2 regions of the Mycolicibacterium fortuitum subsp. fortuitum genome follow, and region 2 is predicted to be linked to the other one. Evidence: riboswitches for the same ligand, from Rfam matches in the RefSeq annotation. Region 2 holds a riboswitch; the other holds the start of a gene.
The links. A riboswitch is a leader RNA that binds a small molecule or an ion and turns the genes downstream of it on or off. The one in region 2 is predicted to bind glycine.
Positions count from the first base shown of each region.

Region 1: another riboswitch for glycine. It lies ahead of gcvP (aminomethyl-transferring glycine dehydrogenase); the one in region 2 lies ahead of MFTT_RS03695 (L-serine ammonia-lyase).

Region 1 covers NZ_AP025518.1:3,470,129-3,477,817, forward strand. The annotation lists gene gcvP (aminomethyl-transferring glycine dehydrogenase) at 1-1,879, opposite strand, end outside; glycine riboswitch at 2,032-2,131, opposite strand; gene MFTT_RS16780 (MerR family transcriptional regulator) at 2,234-2,854, opposite strand; gene MFTT_RS16785 (bifunctional nuclease family protein) at 3,110-3,604, opposite strand; gene ftsR (transcriptional regulator FtsR) at 3,716-4,471, opposite strand; gene garA (glycogen accumulation regulator GarA) at 4,475-4,954, opposite strand; gene gcvH (glycine cleavage system protein GcvH) at 5,144-5,539, opposite strand; gene MFTT_RS16805 (DUF881 domain-containing protein) at 5,587-6,339, opposite strand; gene MFTT_RS16810 (small basic family protein) at 6,503-6,835, opposite strand; gene MFTT_RS16815 (DUF881 domain-containing protein) at 6,863-7,689, opposite strand, start outside.
Region 2 covers NZ_AP025518.1:780,289-787,977, forward strand. The annotation lists gene MFTT_RS03675 (DUF445 domain-containing protein) at 1-1,248, opposite strand, end outside; gene MFTT_RS03680 (Abi-alpha family protein) at 1,245-2,003, opposite strand; gene MFTT_RS03685 (TetR/AcrR family transcriptional regulator) at 2,183-2,809, opposite strand; gene MFTT_RS03690 (oxidoreductase) at 2,793-3,638, opposite strand; glycine riboswitch at 3,858-3,958, shown strand; gene MFTT_RS03695 (L-serine ammonia-lyase) at 4,041-5,426, shown strand; gene dnaK (molecular chaperone DnaK) at 5,604-7,463, shown strand; gene grpE (nucleotide exchange factor GrpE) at 7,460-7,689, shown strand, end outside.

The sequences.
Region 1 (7,689 bases), 2.7 Mb from region 2:
CGATCTTCGCGCGGAGGTCGTCGAGGTCGACGTCACCGTTCTCCCGGCAGGCCACCACGATCACGCGCATGCCGGCCAGAGCGGCCGAGGCAGCATTGGTGCCGTGCGCGCTCGACGGGATCAGGCACAGGTCGCGGTCCGAGTCCCCACGGGACTCGTGGTAGGCCTTGATCGCCAGCAACCCGGCGTACTCCCCCTGGGAACCGGCGTTGGGCTGCAACGAAATCTGGTCGTAGCCGGTGATACCGGTGAGCCAGTCCTGCAGATCGGCGATCAGCTTCCGCAAACCCGGATTGTCCGACGCCGGCGCGAACGGATGCTGACGCCCGAATTCGGGCCAGGTGATCGGCTCCATCTCGGCGGCGGCATTCAGCTTCATCGTGCAGGAGCCGAGCGGAATCATGCTGCGGTCCAAGGCAATATCCTTGTCCGCCAGCGACCGTAGGTACCGCATCATCTCGGTTTCGGTGCGGTAGGAGTTGAAGGCCGGATGAGTCAGGAACTCCGAGGTGCGCGTGAGAATCCCGGCGTCCACCGGGTCGGTTGCCGGGGCGAGTCCGAACGCGTCGAGAACGGCCGACACATGCTCGTCGGTGGTGGCCTCGTCGCAGGACACCGACACGCTGTCGGCGTCGACGCGCCACAGGTTGATGCCCTTGGCCTTCGCCGCGGCGACCACCTCGTCGGCACGCCCGGGAACCCGCGCCAGCACGGTGTCGAAGTACTTGTCGTGCACCAGTGCGTCGCCGAGTGCGGCCGCGATCGCGGCGGCGTGACCGTGCACGCGGCGGGCGATCGCGGTCAGTCCCTGTGCGCCGTGGTAACTGGCGTACATCGCGGCCATCACCGCCAGCAACACCTGCGCGGTACAGATGTTGCTGGTCGCCTTGTCGCGGCGGATGTGCTGCTCGCGGGTCTGCAGGGCCAGGCGGTAGGCCGGGGCGCCATCGGCATCGACCGAGACACCCACCAGCCGGCCGGGCAACTGCCGCGCATGCTTGGCATGCACAGCCAGATAACCGGCGTGCGGACCACCGAATCCCATCGGCACACCGAACCGTTGGCTGGTTCCGAAGGCCACGTCGGCGCCGATCTCGCCCGGAGGGGTGATGACCGTCATCGCCAGCAGGTCGGCACCCACGGCCACCAGTGCCCCACGCCCGTGGGCAGCGGAGACCAGGCTCGTCCAATCCACCACACGGCCGCTCGCTCCCGGCAGCTGCACGATGACGCCGAAGAACTCGCCGTCAGGAAGCCCCTGGCGGAGGTCCGCGGTGACGATCTCGATGCCGAGCGGCTGCGCGCGGGTGGCCAGCACTGCCGCGGTCTGCGCGTACACATCGGTGTCGACCAGCAGTCGGTTGGCCTTCGACTTGCTCGCGCGGTGCATCAGCGTCATGGCCTCGGCCGCGGCCGTGCCCTCGTCGAGCATCGAGGCGTTGGCCACCTCGAGTCCGGTCAGGTCCGACACCATGGTCTGGAAGTTCAGCAGCGCCTCGAGGCGACCTTGGCTGATCTCGGGCTGGTAGGGCGTGTAGGCGGTGTACCAGGCCGGGTTCTCAAGAATGTTGCGCCGCAGCACGGCGGGGGTGAACGTGTCGAAGTAGCCTTGACCGATCATCGAGACCGCGGTCGTGTTGGAGTCGGCCAACGCACGCAGCTCGGCCAGCGACTGCTCCTCGGTAGCCGGCGCGGGCAGGCCTTCCAGGCCGGGGGCGGTTCCATCCGCGCCCAGGGCGTCGAGAATGCCTGCAGGCAGCGCCTTGGCGGCGAGTTCGTCGAGTGAAGCCACGCCGATCACCTCGAGCATGGTGGCCACTGCGGCGGCGTCCGGACCGATGTGACGCTCGGCGAAACGCGATTGATGCTGGTCGGACACGACACTCTCCTGAGGCGCGGACGTGCTGAGACGTCGTAGGCGTCCCTCTCCCTCTGTCGTCGACCCGGTCCGGGCGCCTGAGAGATTCAGCCCCGCTAAAGGACTTTTCCCCATGGGCGGGTGCCCACGGGCACCACTTTCCAGAGGCATCGGGGCCTGGCGCGGTCCTGGGTGCCTGAGAGGTTGACGGAGAGGGTATTGCTCCTTCGGCGTCCGTGACTGGCTGTCACGAAACTCTCCCGCACGAGGGCGATGCGTCGGCAATTCTACCGGGCGGGCGCCGATCTGCGCGAACAGACGCAGAGGTGCCCCTCAACAACCGTTGGGGGCACCTAGGTGAGAGGCGGCCGAAACTCAGCCGATCTTGCGATCGCGGCTTTTGCGCCGCGACGCGAGCTCATCTTCGGGTGATGCGATGGACTCACCACCATCGGCACGCTCACCCGGGAAGTCGGCGATGGTGCCGGTCAGCTCCCGCATGGCGCCCGACACCGCGATACCGAACACGCCCTGGCCGCCCTGAAGCAGATCCACGACCTCTTCAGCCGAGGTGCACTCGTAGACCGTGGTGCCGTCGGAGAACAGGGTGATGTTGGCGAGGTCCTGCACACCGCGCTGGCGCAGGTGGTCGACCGCGACCCGGATGTTGTGCAACGAGATGCCCGTGTCGAGCAACCGCTTGACGATCTTGAGGACCAGCACGTCCTTGAACGAGTACAGCCGCTGGCTACCTGAGCCGGCCGCGCCGCGGATGGACGGAACCACCAGGGAGGTGCGAGCCCAGTAATCGAGCTGACGGTAGGTGATACCGGCGATCTGGCAGGCACTCGGACCGCGGTAGCCGACCAACTCGTCCGGCACTGAATCATCGGGGAACAACCCGGCCTGCACGGGCTCACCGACCGGCCTGACAGGCGGCTCCGCGCCGCTCCCGGTGGTCAGATCCAACTCTTCCTGCCGTGGCGTGTCACCCACTGTGAATCCTCTCGCCGTTCGAACTCGCCCGCACCGTACTGGTATGCCCTGCACCGCAGCAATCTTCATCGCGACGGTTTGCTGCGAGCTCGAATGTGTCGAGCATACGCTTCCCGCCCGGGCCTGATTGCCCGCTGCGATGAAAGTATGGCGCCCGAATTCCCGCCCGATTGCCTCCCGCGCCGCGTGTCGATACCGGTATACCCACTTGAGACGTACCCGTGATCTGGGACCGAACAGCGGCGCCGGCGACGATCATGTCGCTTTGAAGTCGTCCGGCGAAACGCTGTCCAGGAACTCCTTGAACTTCTCCACCTCGTCCTCACGGACGGTGCCGGCCGCCTCTTCGTCGTTCTCGTCGGGAATGAGCAGGCCGGCCTCGGCCAGCACCGCCTCTTCCACGTAGATCGGCACGCCCACACGCAGGGCAATCGCCACCGAGTCGGAAGGCCGGGCCGAGACCTTGATGTCGCGGTCGAAGATCAGGTCGGCGTAGAACGTGCCTTCCTGCAGGTCGACGATTCGAACCTCTTTGAGCGAATGTCCAAGAGCGGCAATCACATCTCGGATCAGATCGTGAGTGAGCGGGCGAGCGGGCTCGACGCCCTGTTGCTCCAGCGCGATGGCTGCGGCCTCAGACTGGCCGATCCAGATCGGCAGATAACGGTCACCGTTCGATTCCCGCAAGAGCAGCACGGGTTGGTTCTGCGGCTGCTCCACCCGAATGCCGACCACACGAACCTCAGCCATCTGTGCCTGCCCTCCGCACCGCCGTGCCGTTTCGTCGAAATCTTCGTCCTTCGCCAGTTCGCCTCAGGGGTCCTGACTTAGACGAGCTGGCCGTCAAAACGAGTCTAGTCCTCAGCGATCCAGAACGTCGCGTACGGCGGACTTGATCAGCGACGTGTGCAAAGTGATCGCCAGGGCCGCAACTTCGCGGGCCAGATCGTCGGCCCGGTCGCGCGCTCCGGCCTTGCCTGCCTTGCCAACCGGGCCCGCGATCTGCGCGATCAGGTCGGATTGGCGGTCTGCCGCGGAGCGGAATGCCCGCAGATGTCGCGGCTCCACACCGTAGTCGCCCAGGGCACGCGCACACTGGGCGATCACCACGGAATGTTCGTCGAAAAACCCGGCGGGCCCGGCGGTGATGATGCCGTTTCGGACCAAAGCCCCCAGCATCTCGTCGTCGATGCCCGACCGGGCCAGAAGATCTTCCCGGGACAGCCGGACCTGGGTCGGCGCCACCCCAGATATACCTGCGGTGCCGCCGTCCACCCCGTCGCCTCCGTCACCCTCGGGCACCCCCACCAGACGCGGCACCGTGTAGGCCGAGCCGGTCTGCGGCAACTCACCGTCGGGTTGGGCGTCCAGCTGGGCCTTGATCACCTTCAACGGCAAATACTGGTCACGCTGGGCGGTGAGGATGAACCTCAACCGCGCACAGTCGTATGCAGTGAACCGCCGGTACCCCGATGCGGTGCGCTGCGGCGTGATCAGCCCCTCGGCCTCGAGGAACCGGATCTTGGAGATGCTGACGTCCGGAAAGTCGCCCCGCAGCAGGTCCAGCACTGCGCCGATCGACATCCCGGCCAGTGCAGGTCTGTCGGGGGCAGTCATCGGCTAGCTGGTCGAGCTGCTGTCGTCGTCAGACCGAGGACCGGTGAGGAACACCAGGCGGAACTTCCCGATCTGCACCTCGTCGCCGTTGGCGAGCACGGCCGAATCGACCGGCTCGCGATTGACGTACGTACCGTTGAGGCTGCCGACATCGACAACCTGGAACTCACCGCTCTCCAACCGGAACTCGGCATGCCGACGGCTGACCGTGACGTCATCGAGGAAGATGTCGCTGTCCGGGTGACGCCCCGCCGACGTGGTCGGCTGATCGAGCAGGAAACGCGATCCGGCGTTCGGTCCACGCTTGACGACCAGCAATGCCGAACCCGCGGGCAGGCCCTCGACGCCGGAAACGGCGCCTTCGGTACCGGCCGTTGCGGGCGCATCCAGTTCGTTCAAAAAATCCGCACGGAAAACCGATGTGGTTTCCACCGTCACGTCTTCCGACTGGTCGGCCCCCAAATTGCTGTCCTTGTCCGTCACCCGCTGCTCCTCACTGGCTGCTGTGGCGTTGGCCGGCGCGGCCCCAGCCCATCGTCGGTCTCACGTCGACCGTACCGCGCTTCAGGCATCGTTGTGTCCACCACCGCCGGATCCGATGGGGAAGATATCTGCGCGCCGGGTACGGCCGGACCGGTCTCGGCGACCGGCCTTCGAAACCCTAACAACCCCTCACTCGGTCACGGCGGCGCGGTAGCCGTCAGCGTCGAGCAAACCGGCCAGCGCGTCGTCGAGTGTCCCCTCCTCCAGCCGCAGATCGACCAGCCAGCCTTCGCCGTAGGGGTCGGAGTTGACGAGCTGCGGGCTGCCGTCCAGATCACCATTGACCGCAACGACTTTCGCCGCCACGGGGGCGTAGAGATCCGACACCGATTTCGTGGACTCGACCTCTCCGAACGCGTCTCCGGCGGCCAGCTGGGCGCCGACGTCGGGCAGCTGGACGAACACCACGTCGCCGAGGGCGGACTGCGCATAATCGGTGATGCCGACGCGCACCGTGTCGTCACCGGTACGCAACACCCACTCGTGCTCCGAGGTGTAGTACAGGTCGGCGGGGATCTCGCTCACGGCGCTCCTTTTGGTCTGAGGTGTTGGTTACTTTGCTGATTTGAAGCTCATTTGACCGGCTGAGCGTATTGGCGTGGTTTCGGTTGCCGCAAGGCGGTGACGTCGACACGCTCGGCCTGTTGTATCACCATCGTGCCGCCCACCCGCTTGACACTGTCCATTGCCCCGCCGGGAATGTTCATCGCGGCCGCCAGCGTCGGCGGGTCTCCTATGGCCAGAACCGAATACGGCGGCCGCAGGGTCACCTCGTCTACGGTGAGCGCACCGGGGTTGCCGATGATCCAGGTGTCGATGCCGACCCGAACCGCCGACTGCTGGTCTCCGCCGCGGATCTCGATGGCCTCGGCGCCTGCGGCGCGTAGTTCGTTGATCACGTCGAGCATGGTCTCGGCGGGCACGCCCGGCGCGTTGTCCTCGATGGTGAGCGTCACACCGGGGCCGGTGGCGGCGACCGTCCCGATCTGGATGGACAGTGCTTCCAGCCGGGACTGGGCGTTCTCGATCGCGGCCTGATCGCTGCTGCCGGAAGCCTGCAGCTGCTGCAGCGTCCGCTGCAGGTCGGCCACCTCGGTGTTGAGCGAGCCTTCTCGTTGCTGCAGGGAATCCAGCAGCACCAGAAGGTCGGCGGGCCGCGCGGTCTCCAGCGAATCTCCCGACTCGTTCTGGCGAACCTGTGTGACGATCGCCATACCGAGCAGGATGCACAACAAAACCCCCAGCGCGCCGAACACCAACTGTGAGCGGCTGCGACGCACGATCCGCAGATTCCGGAACCGGCGCGGCGAGACATCGGCGGGCATCTCGTGGCGGCCGTGATGCTCGGCATGATGTACGGGCTGATGACCGGTTGGAGATTCCGCCTTGTCGGCTTTCTCCGCCTTCGCGGCCTTCTCTGCCGGCGTGTCTGCCGGCTCGGCCGGGGACTCCGGCTCATCGCGGGGCGGGGGTTCTGTGTCGCTCATGTCAGGCGCCGAACAACCTGCGCCGCAGTGCGGCGGCGTTACCGAAGATGCGTATGCCGAGAACCACGATGATCGCCGTCGACAACTGCGTGCCCACCCCCAGTTGGTCACCGACGTACACGATCAACGCCGCCACCAGCACGTTGAACACGAACGACACCACGAACACCTTGGCGTCGAATATCCGCTCCAGGTATGCCCGTAACCCGCCGAACACCGCGTCCAGCGCGGCCACCACGGCGATCGGAAGGTACGGCTCGACGAACTCCGGGACGCTGGGGTGGAACACCAACCCCAGCACGATCCCGACGACCAGTGCGACGATCCCGATCATCTGACGGTCAATCCTGTCACGTCCGGTCTATCCAATCTGCTTGGCGAAGTTGACATCTCGTACCGACACGGCGGGCACGGTCAGACCGTCGCCCGCACTCACGTTCACGCCGACCCCGTAGGAGGTCTCCAACAACCGCAGCCGCTGCAGCCCGGGGGTGCGGTCGAAGGCATCGGCCATGCCCTTCGGCGGTCCGATGGCCACAATGGCATACGGACTCGTGATCGGCTGGTTGTCGACCAGAATCCCGCCGCCGGCCTGCCGGATCGTCACGCCGGCTCCGACCCGCACGCCGCCCACCGAAACCGCCTCTGCCCCACTGACCCACAGCGAATTCACCACGAGCTGCAGGTCGCGGTCGAGGATGATCTGCTGCCCACCGGCAACCCGCTGTTTGGACACGTCACTCAGGTCCTTGGACAGGCCCGGATCGGTGATGGTGACGGTCAAGCCGGGCCCGATCATCGGAATCGCCGCCGCTTCGATGTTGGCGGTGTCCAGGCTACTGAGCAAACGCTGCCCGTTCTCGTCCATACCGAGCCGGCTGCGCCGCTCGGCGTCCACCTGGTCGACGAGCGCATCACGTTCGGCACTGGCCTTGTCGGCGCCGATCTGCGCCGCGCGCACCCGCCCGGCCAGGGTGTGCTGGGCCTCCCGAGCGGCCGGGGCCGCCGTCTGGGCCTGACCGGCGGCCACCGCGAAGACCGTGGCGATCACGCCCGCCCCCACCAGCAACCAGCCCATGTCCGAGGCTCGGCGACGCGACCGGCCGCCGGCCTCCTCGCGAGCGGCAGCCGCCGCGGCGTAACCGGGGTCCAGGTGCTCCGACAGCAACGACCGCAGCAGTGAGGGCA
Region 2 (7,689 bases):
GTGCTCGATCACCTGTACCTGGATCTCACCGACGATGCCGCCCAGAACAGCACCGACCGCGATCATGGTCGGCTCGTCATCCTTGAACACCGGGCGCAGGATCGACTCGTATTCCTCATTGGTGAGCTGACCCATCTTGTCGATGATGGTCTTCTCCAAGTCGAGGGCGCCCATTGCGTAATCCTGCGCGTCGACCAATGTGGTGGGCAGCCGCTCGAGCACCATCTGAACCAGGTTGTCCTTGAAGGCGTTGTACCGCTGCGTGCCGACTGCGAATTTGACCAGCGGGGTGGCGATTCCGGTCTGCGCGTCGATGGCCGCTTCGACCTCCTTGCCGACGAGTGAGAACAATTTGTCGGCACCGGGACCACGCAGTACGCCGTCGAACAGGATCTCCGGGGAGAACAGGTCCTCGGCCAGGATCCGGGCGTAATCCTTGGTGATGATGTCGCGCTGAGCGTGCAGCAATCCCTGGAAGGGGATGAAACCGAGGTACTTCTTGGGGTGGACCGGCCGGAACAGCATGTTGAGCGCGATGTAATCGCTGATGAACCCGACCCCGAAGCCGAATGCGGGCATGATCCACGGGTTCTGGAACAGCGCCCATGCCACCACCTGCACGAGCCCGATACCCAGCCCGAAGTAGATGCCGCTGCGCCGGACGAACGCCATGGCGTTGTCGCCGAGCCCGCGCATCAGCTTGTTCAGCTTGTCCTTGTTGCGGACGAGCGTCGTGACGGCCAGGTACTGGATGTCGACGAAGCGGTTGAGGTCCGCCCGCATCTCGTTGAGCATCTTCTCCACGACCTTGGGGGTCTGGTCGTGGATACGGGCCTGAATCGCGTTGCGCGCGGCGTCGGGCAGCGAGTCCCACAGCCCTGGTCGGATCTGCTCGGCGATATCGCGGGAGATCTCGTCGACCACCTGGGTCAGCGGCTCACGCAGCGCGTTGACGGCCTCCTTGGCGTCGACCCGTTCGAGTAGTTCCTCCGGCTTGAGCAGGTTCTGGGTCAGCAACTCGATGGTCTTGGAGCCCACCTTGCCCGCCCGCCGGGGCACGATGCCCTGCCAGCCGAACGGCCCGATGCCCTTGAACTCCATCGGCCGGTAGATCATCTCCAGCGCGACGATCTTGGTGCTCCACCCGACGAATGCCGCCACGAACGGCATGGACAGGTAGATCAGCCAGTTGACACTGAAATCGGCCTTGATCTCCTGCCACGTCTGGACCGCGAGAACCGTCGTCACGAACCGTTCCGTTGCACCGCGGACTCCCACAAACCGCGCCCCAGACCCGACAGGGAAAGGGTCAATTTCTCCACCCGTGCGGCCAGCGGCCCCCGGGATCCGCTCTTGATCGCCTGCAACACCATGGGCTCCGCCAGGAGCACCTCGTACTCAGCCTTCTGCGAAGGGTCCTCGGGGCCCGTCTCGACCAGACCGAGCGACAACAGATGCCCCACGTACTGAGGGACCATGGCCGGCAAAGCCACATTGGCGGTGCGGCCGATCAGACAGGCGTTCTCGAGCACCGCTTGACCAGGTGTGCGGGACCGGGTCCAGGCGTGGATGTTCACCAGCGGTGAAGCGTCGCCTTCGGAGAGCGCGCCGAGAATACGTGCTTCATCGGCCACCAGCTGGTCCAGCAGGCGGTGATAGAGCTCGACCTGGCTACCCGCGGTGCTCTGATCCAAGGCCCGGTCCAGCAGGCGGTCCATCTTGGTGTTGAGCGATTCGGGTGTCGGCTCCTCCGGCGTGGCGATGGTCACCGGGCGAGGCGCCGCCGAATCGATGGCTTCCAGCCGGTTCTTCACCAGGGTGGCCAGTTGCTCTTCACCCCAGGCGGCCAGCTTCATGCTCGTCTTGGCAGCGTCGAGAGCCCGATCAGCGATGCCGAACGGGTCGTACCGCTTCGGCAGCAGGGGGCGCTCTGTACGAGGGGTGCGAATCGCGATGGCGATCTCCCCGACGGGTGTGGCGAACCTGAATGCCCGCCGCTGCATGTTCCTGCGGCGTGCAGGCGCGTCATCGGACGCTGTGGCGTCCTGACCCCTCTTCGACAGTTCCTCTGACATCGCTGATCGATTGCCTCCCCACCTACCGGGGTGTCCCCGGGCTGTGGGCACCGTACCTGGTCACCCGGTGCGGTGCCCAAGTCGCAGGTGGTGATGTGGTCGGTGAGCTAGGAGGGGGCGTCGGGGAGCAATCCGCGCAGGGCGGTCGCCGCCAGTTGCCTGGCGTGCTCCTCGGTCAGCGGATAGTGGCCCGTCATCCGGCGGAAGATCAGCGGACCGAACAGAATGTCGATCACATCGTCGATCGCCGTGCCGGCGTCTGCCTCCCCCCTGTCCACGCCGCGCCGCCACAGCTCGGTGATGGCCGCACGTCGACCACTCAGGAAGTACTCGCGGAAATACGCTGCGCCCGTTGTGTCTTCGACACACGCGGCGAGCAGTTGGGCGAACACCTCCCCGCGCGCACTGGCATAGAACGCCGAGACCCGTACCACCTGTTCGGTGAGATCGGTTGCCGTGCTGCCGGTATCGGGTAGCGGAAGCGCCTCGGCCATCATGGTGCCGAACGCCTCGGCGGCGACGGCGGTCCGCGACGGCCAGTGTTTGTACAGAGTGGCCTTGCTGGCGCCCGATCGTGCGGCGATCGCGTCCATGGTGGCTGCCGGGAAGCCACCCTCGTCGAGAAGTTCGGCTGTCGCGACCAGGATGGCCTGGTGTATCCGGTCGCTGCGAGCGCCGGTGGGGCGGACGAACTCGCCCGCCCCACCGGCCGCCGTCTCAACCGGCCGCGACATCGTCGAAATCCGTTGATTCCGAGACACTTCGCCACTGCGCCAGCTCGGCCTGGACGTGGGCGATCTTGCCCTCGACGGCCGCGATGGTGTCGTTGCCCAGCAGTAGGCGCAGCGGCGGCTGTGCGGATTCGACGACATCGATGATGGCCTTTGCTGCCTTGACCGGATCGCCGGGTTGGTCGTGATTCCGGTCGGCGGCGGCGAGGCGCATCTGCCCGGCAGGTCCGGCGGTGTAGTCGTCGATGACATTGCGCTGGGTCTGCAGGCTCGAGGAGTCGAGGAAGTCGGTGCGGAAATAGCCGGGCTCGACCACCATGACGTGCACGCCCAGCGGCTTCAGTTCGGCGTGCAGTGCCTCGGAGATCGCCTCGACGGCGAACTTGGTGGATGCGTAGACGCCCCAACCGGGTGAGCCGACGAATCCGCCGACCGAGGAGATGTTCACGATGGTGCCCGACCGCTGCGCCCGCAGCACCGGGGTAACCGCGCGGGTGACGGTCAACAGTCCGAAGACGTTGGTTTCGTAGACGGCCCGCACCTCGGCGTCGGTGGCCTCCTCGACAGCCCCGAGCAGCCCGCGTCCGGCGTTGTTGATCAGGACATCGATGCGGCCGAAGCGGTCCACCGCCGCTTGTGCGGCCTTTTGTGCCTGCTCTTCGTTGGTGACGTCCAGGGCCACCGCGAGCACGTTGTCGCCCTCCCCGAGGGCGGCGGCGACGGCGGCCGCGTCGCGCGCGGTGGCGACGACCTGGTGCCCGCGCTCCAGTGCGTCGCGGGCGATCTGCAGTCCGAATCCGCGCGATGCCCCGGTGATGAACCAAACGCTCATGTCTTTGACCACCTGTTCTGGTAATTAACTAAACTGTACGACCAGTTTAGTTATGTTGACGGTCGCTGCAACGGGACGGTGGTCGCAGATATTCCGGGGGTAGCATCCGTTACACAACTCAACACGTCGACGACGCATTGTGGGAGAACCTCCGGCCTTCGGAGGTGCCGTAGGTGCAAATCCTCTCCGGGAAACTCTCAGGCCCAAATACCGCAGTGCCGAGGCAACTCTGGAGAACTGCGTGCGTAATTGTGCGCGTACCGAAGGGGAACAGGCGCGACCCGCCGAAAACTCTCAGGTTTCAGGACAGAGCGGAGGGGTGTCACCGCACGATGCATCGCCTAGCTGCGATGCCGGGGATCGGAGTCATCTCATGCCTCAGTACAGCGCCGGGTGCTAACCATGGCGGTCAGCGTGTTCGACCTGTTCTCGGTGGGGATCGGTCCATCGAGTTCACACACCGTCGGCCCGATGCGGGCCGCGGGGATGTTCGTCGACGAACTCGTCGACCGCGATGCGCTTGATCGTGTCGCCGACGTCAGGGTGGACCTGTTCGGCTCGCTGGCGGCGACCGGTGCCGGGCACGGCACCATGCCGGCCATCCTGCTGGGCCTTGAGGGGTACCGGCCCGACACGATCGAGACCGACGTGATGGAACAGCGGCTGACGAGTATGCGTGCCGAGGGCAAGATCCGGTTGGCCCACCGAACCACCGTCTCGCTCAACGAATCCGACATACACCTGCATCCCGGCCGCAGACTGGGCCGGCACCCGAACGCCATGACGATGGCGGCATTCTCATCCGGCGGTGACGTCATCTACCGCGAGACCTACTTCTCTGTCGGCGGCGGCTTCGTCGTCACCGAAACCGAGCCGGCCACGCGTTCAACGGCATCCGCCGACACCGGCGGCAGCTTTCATTCGGCCGCCGAGTTGCTCGCTCTCGCCGACCGTGACGGGCTGTCGGTGAGCCAGGTGATGATGCGCCAGGAATGTGCAGCCCGGAGTGAAGCCGAGGTGCGGGCGCAACTGCTGCACATCCGCGATGTCATGGTTGCGTGTCAGGCAAACGGGATGGCCCGGGACGGCCATCTGCCGGGCAACTTGATGGTCCGCCGTCGTGCCCGGGATTGGTTCGTCCGGCTCGATTCCGAGGACCCAGAGCGTGATCCGGCCTTCGCCGAGGACTGGGTGAACCTCGTCGCGCTGGCGGTGAACGAGGAGAATGCATCGGGCGGCCGGATCGTGACCGCGCCGACCAACGGCGCTGCCGGGATCATCCCCGCGGTTTTGCACTACGCACTGCACTACACGCCGGCCGGACATGCGGATCCGGACGAGACGACCATCCGCTTCCTGCTCACCGCCGGTGCCATCGGCTCGTTGTACAAGGAGCGTGCCTCGATCTCCGGCGCCGAGGTCGGCTGCCAGGGTGAGGTCGGCTCAGCGGCGTCCATGGCGGCCGGTGGGCTGGCCGAAATCCTGGGCGGTACGCCGCGGCAGGTCGAGAATGCCGCCGAGATCGCGATGGAGCACAGTCTCGGCCTGACATGCGACCCGATCGGTGGTCTGGTCCAGATCCCGTGCATCGAGCGCAACGCCATCTCGGCCGGCAAGGCGATCAACGCTGCTCGGATGGCACTTCGGGGTGACGGGACCCACCGCGTGAGCCTGGATCAGGTCATCGAGACGATGCGGGCCACCGGGCTGGACATGAGCGCCAAGTACAAGGAGACCTCCACGGGAGGGCTGGCGGTCAACGTCCCGGTCAACGTCGTCGAATGTTGAGCCTGGTCTGGGAAAAATTCTCCGAAAACCGGGAACAAATCGCCCGAAACCCCCGTTGACCTCATCGACAACAAGTTGAGCGCTACAGACTCAAGTCTGGGTTGACAATCGACGCCCACCCGGAGCAAGCTTGAGCGCAGTCCGCTCAGACCCCTATATCTATCAGGAGGCAACACTATGGCTCGTGCGGTCGGTATCGACCTCGGGACCACCAACTCCGTTGTGGCGGTCCTGGAAGGCGGCGACCCTGTCGTCGTCGCAAACTCTGAGGGTTCCCGGACCACCCCGTCGGTCGTCGCGTTCGCGCGCAATGGCGAGGTGCTGGTCGGCCAGCCCGCCAAGAACCAGGCGGTGACCAACGTCGACCGGACCATCCGTTCGGTCAAGCGTCACATGGGCACCGATTGGACCGTCGAGATCGACGGCAAGAACTACACGGCACAGGAGATCAGCGCGCGCACGCTGCAGAAGCTGAAGCGCGACGCCGAGGCGTACCTGGGTGAGGACATCACAGATGCCGTCATCACCGTGCCCGCGTACTTCAACGACGCCCAGCGTCAGGCCACCAAGGAAGCCGGCCAGATCGCCGGCCTCAACGTCCTGCGCATCGTCAACGAGCCCACCGCGGCCGCCCTGGCCTACGGGCTCGACAAGGGCAGCAAGGAACAGACCATCCTGGTCTTCGACCTCGGCGGCGGCACGTTCGACGTCTCGCTGCTGGAGATCGGTGACGGTGTCGTCGAGGTGCGGGCCACCTCCGGAGACAACCACCTCGGTGGCGACGACTGGGACGACCGGATCGTCGAGTGGCTGGTCGACAAGTTCAAGGCCACCAGCGGCATCGACCTGACCAAGGACAAGATGGCGATGCAGCGGCTGCGCGAGGCCGCGGAGAAGGCCAAGATCGAACTCTCGAGCTCGCAGAGCACCTCGATCAACCTGCCCTACATCACCGTCGACGCCGACAAGAACCCGCTGTTCCTCGACGAGCAGCTGACCCGCGCCGAGTTCCAGAAGATCACTCAGGATCTGCTGGACCGCACCCGTCAGCCGTTCCAGTCGGTGATCAAGGACGCCGGCATCTCGGTCTCCGAGATCGACCACGTGGTCCTGGTGGGTGGTTCGACCCGTATGCCCGCCGTCACCGACCTGGTCAAGGAACTGACCGGCGGCAAGGAGCCCAACAAGGGCGTCAACCCCGACGAGGTCGTCGCCGTGGGCGCCGCGCTGCAGGCCGGTGTGCTCAAGGGCGAGGTGAAAGACGTTCTGCTGCTTGACGTCACCCCGCTGTCGCTCGGTATCGAGACCAAGGGCGGCGTGATGACCAAGCTGATCGAGCGCAACACCACCATCCCGACCAAGCGGTCGGAGACCTTCACCACCGCCGACGACAACCAGCCGTCGGTGCAGATCCAGGTCTTCCAGGGTGAGCGCGAAATCGCTTCTCACAACAAGCTGCTCGGCTCCTTCGAGCTGACCGGCATCCCGCCGGCCCCGCGTGGCGTGCCGCAGATCGAGGTCACCTTCGACATCGACGCCAACGGCATCGTGCACGTGACCGCCAAGGACAAGGGCACCGGCAAGGAAAACACGATCAAGATCCAGGAAGGCTCCGGCCTGTCCAAGGAAGAGATCGACCGGATGATCAAGGACGCCGAGGCACACGCCGAAGAGGACAAGAAGCGTCGCGAAGAGGCCGACGTCCGCAACCAAGCCGAGTCGCTGGTCTACCAGACGGAGAAGTTCGTCAAGGAGCAGCGTGAGGCAGAGGGCGGCTCGAAGGTCCCCGAAGAGACGCTGTCCAAGGTCGACGGTGCGATCGCCGAGGCCAAGTCGGCGCTGGAAGGCACCGACATCTCCGCGATCAAGACCGCCATGGAGAAGCTCGGCGTCGAGTCGCAGGGTCTGGGGCAGGCGATCTACGAGGCCACCCAGGCCGAGCAGGCCTCGGGTGCCCAAGGTGGAACGTCCTCGAGCGCCGCGGACGACAACGTGGTGGACGCCGAGGTTGTCGACGATGACCAGGAGACCAAGTGACCGAGAACGATTCGCACGAGCCGGTGACAGTCACCGACAAACGGCGCATCGATCCCGACACCGGTGAGGTTCGTGAGCAGGCGCCGGCCCCTGGTGGGCCGGCGTCCGCCGCCTCCGAAGCCGGTGCGCCGGCGAGCGATAGCGACGAGGTCGCCGAGCTCAAGGCCACGCTGCAGCGCGTGAAGGCCGAGTACGACAACTACCGCAAGCGGGCCCTGCGCGACCA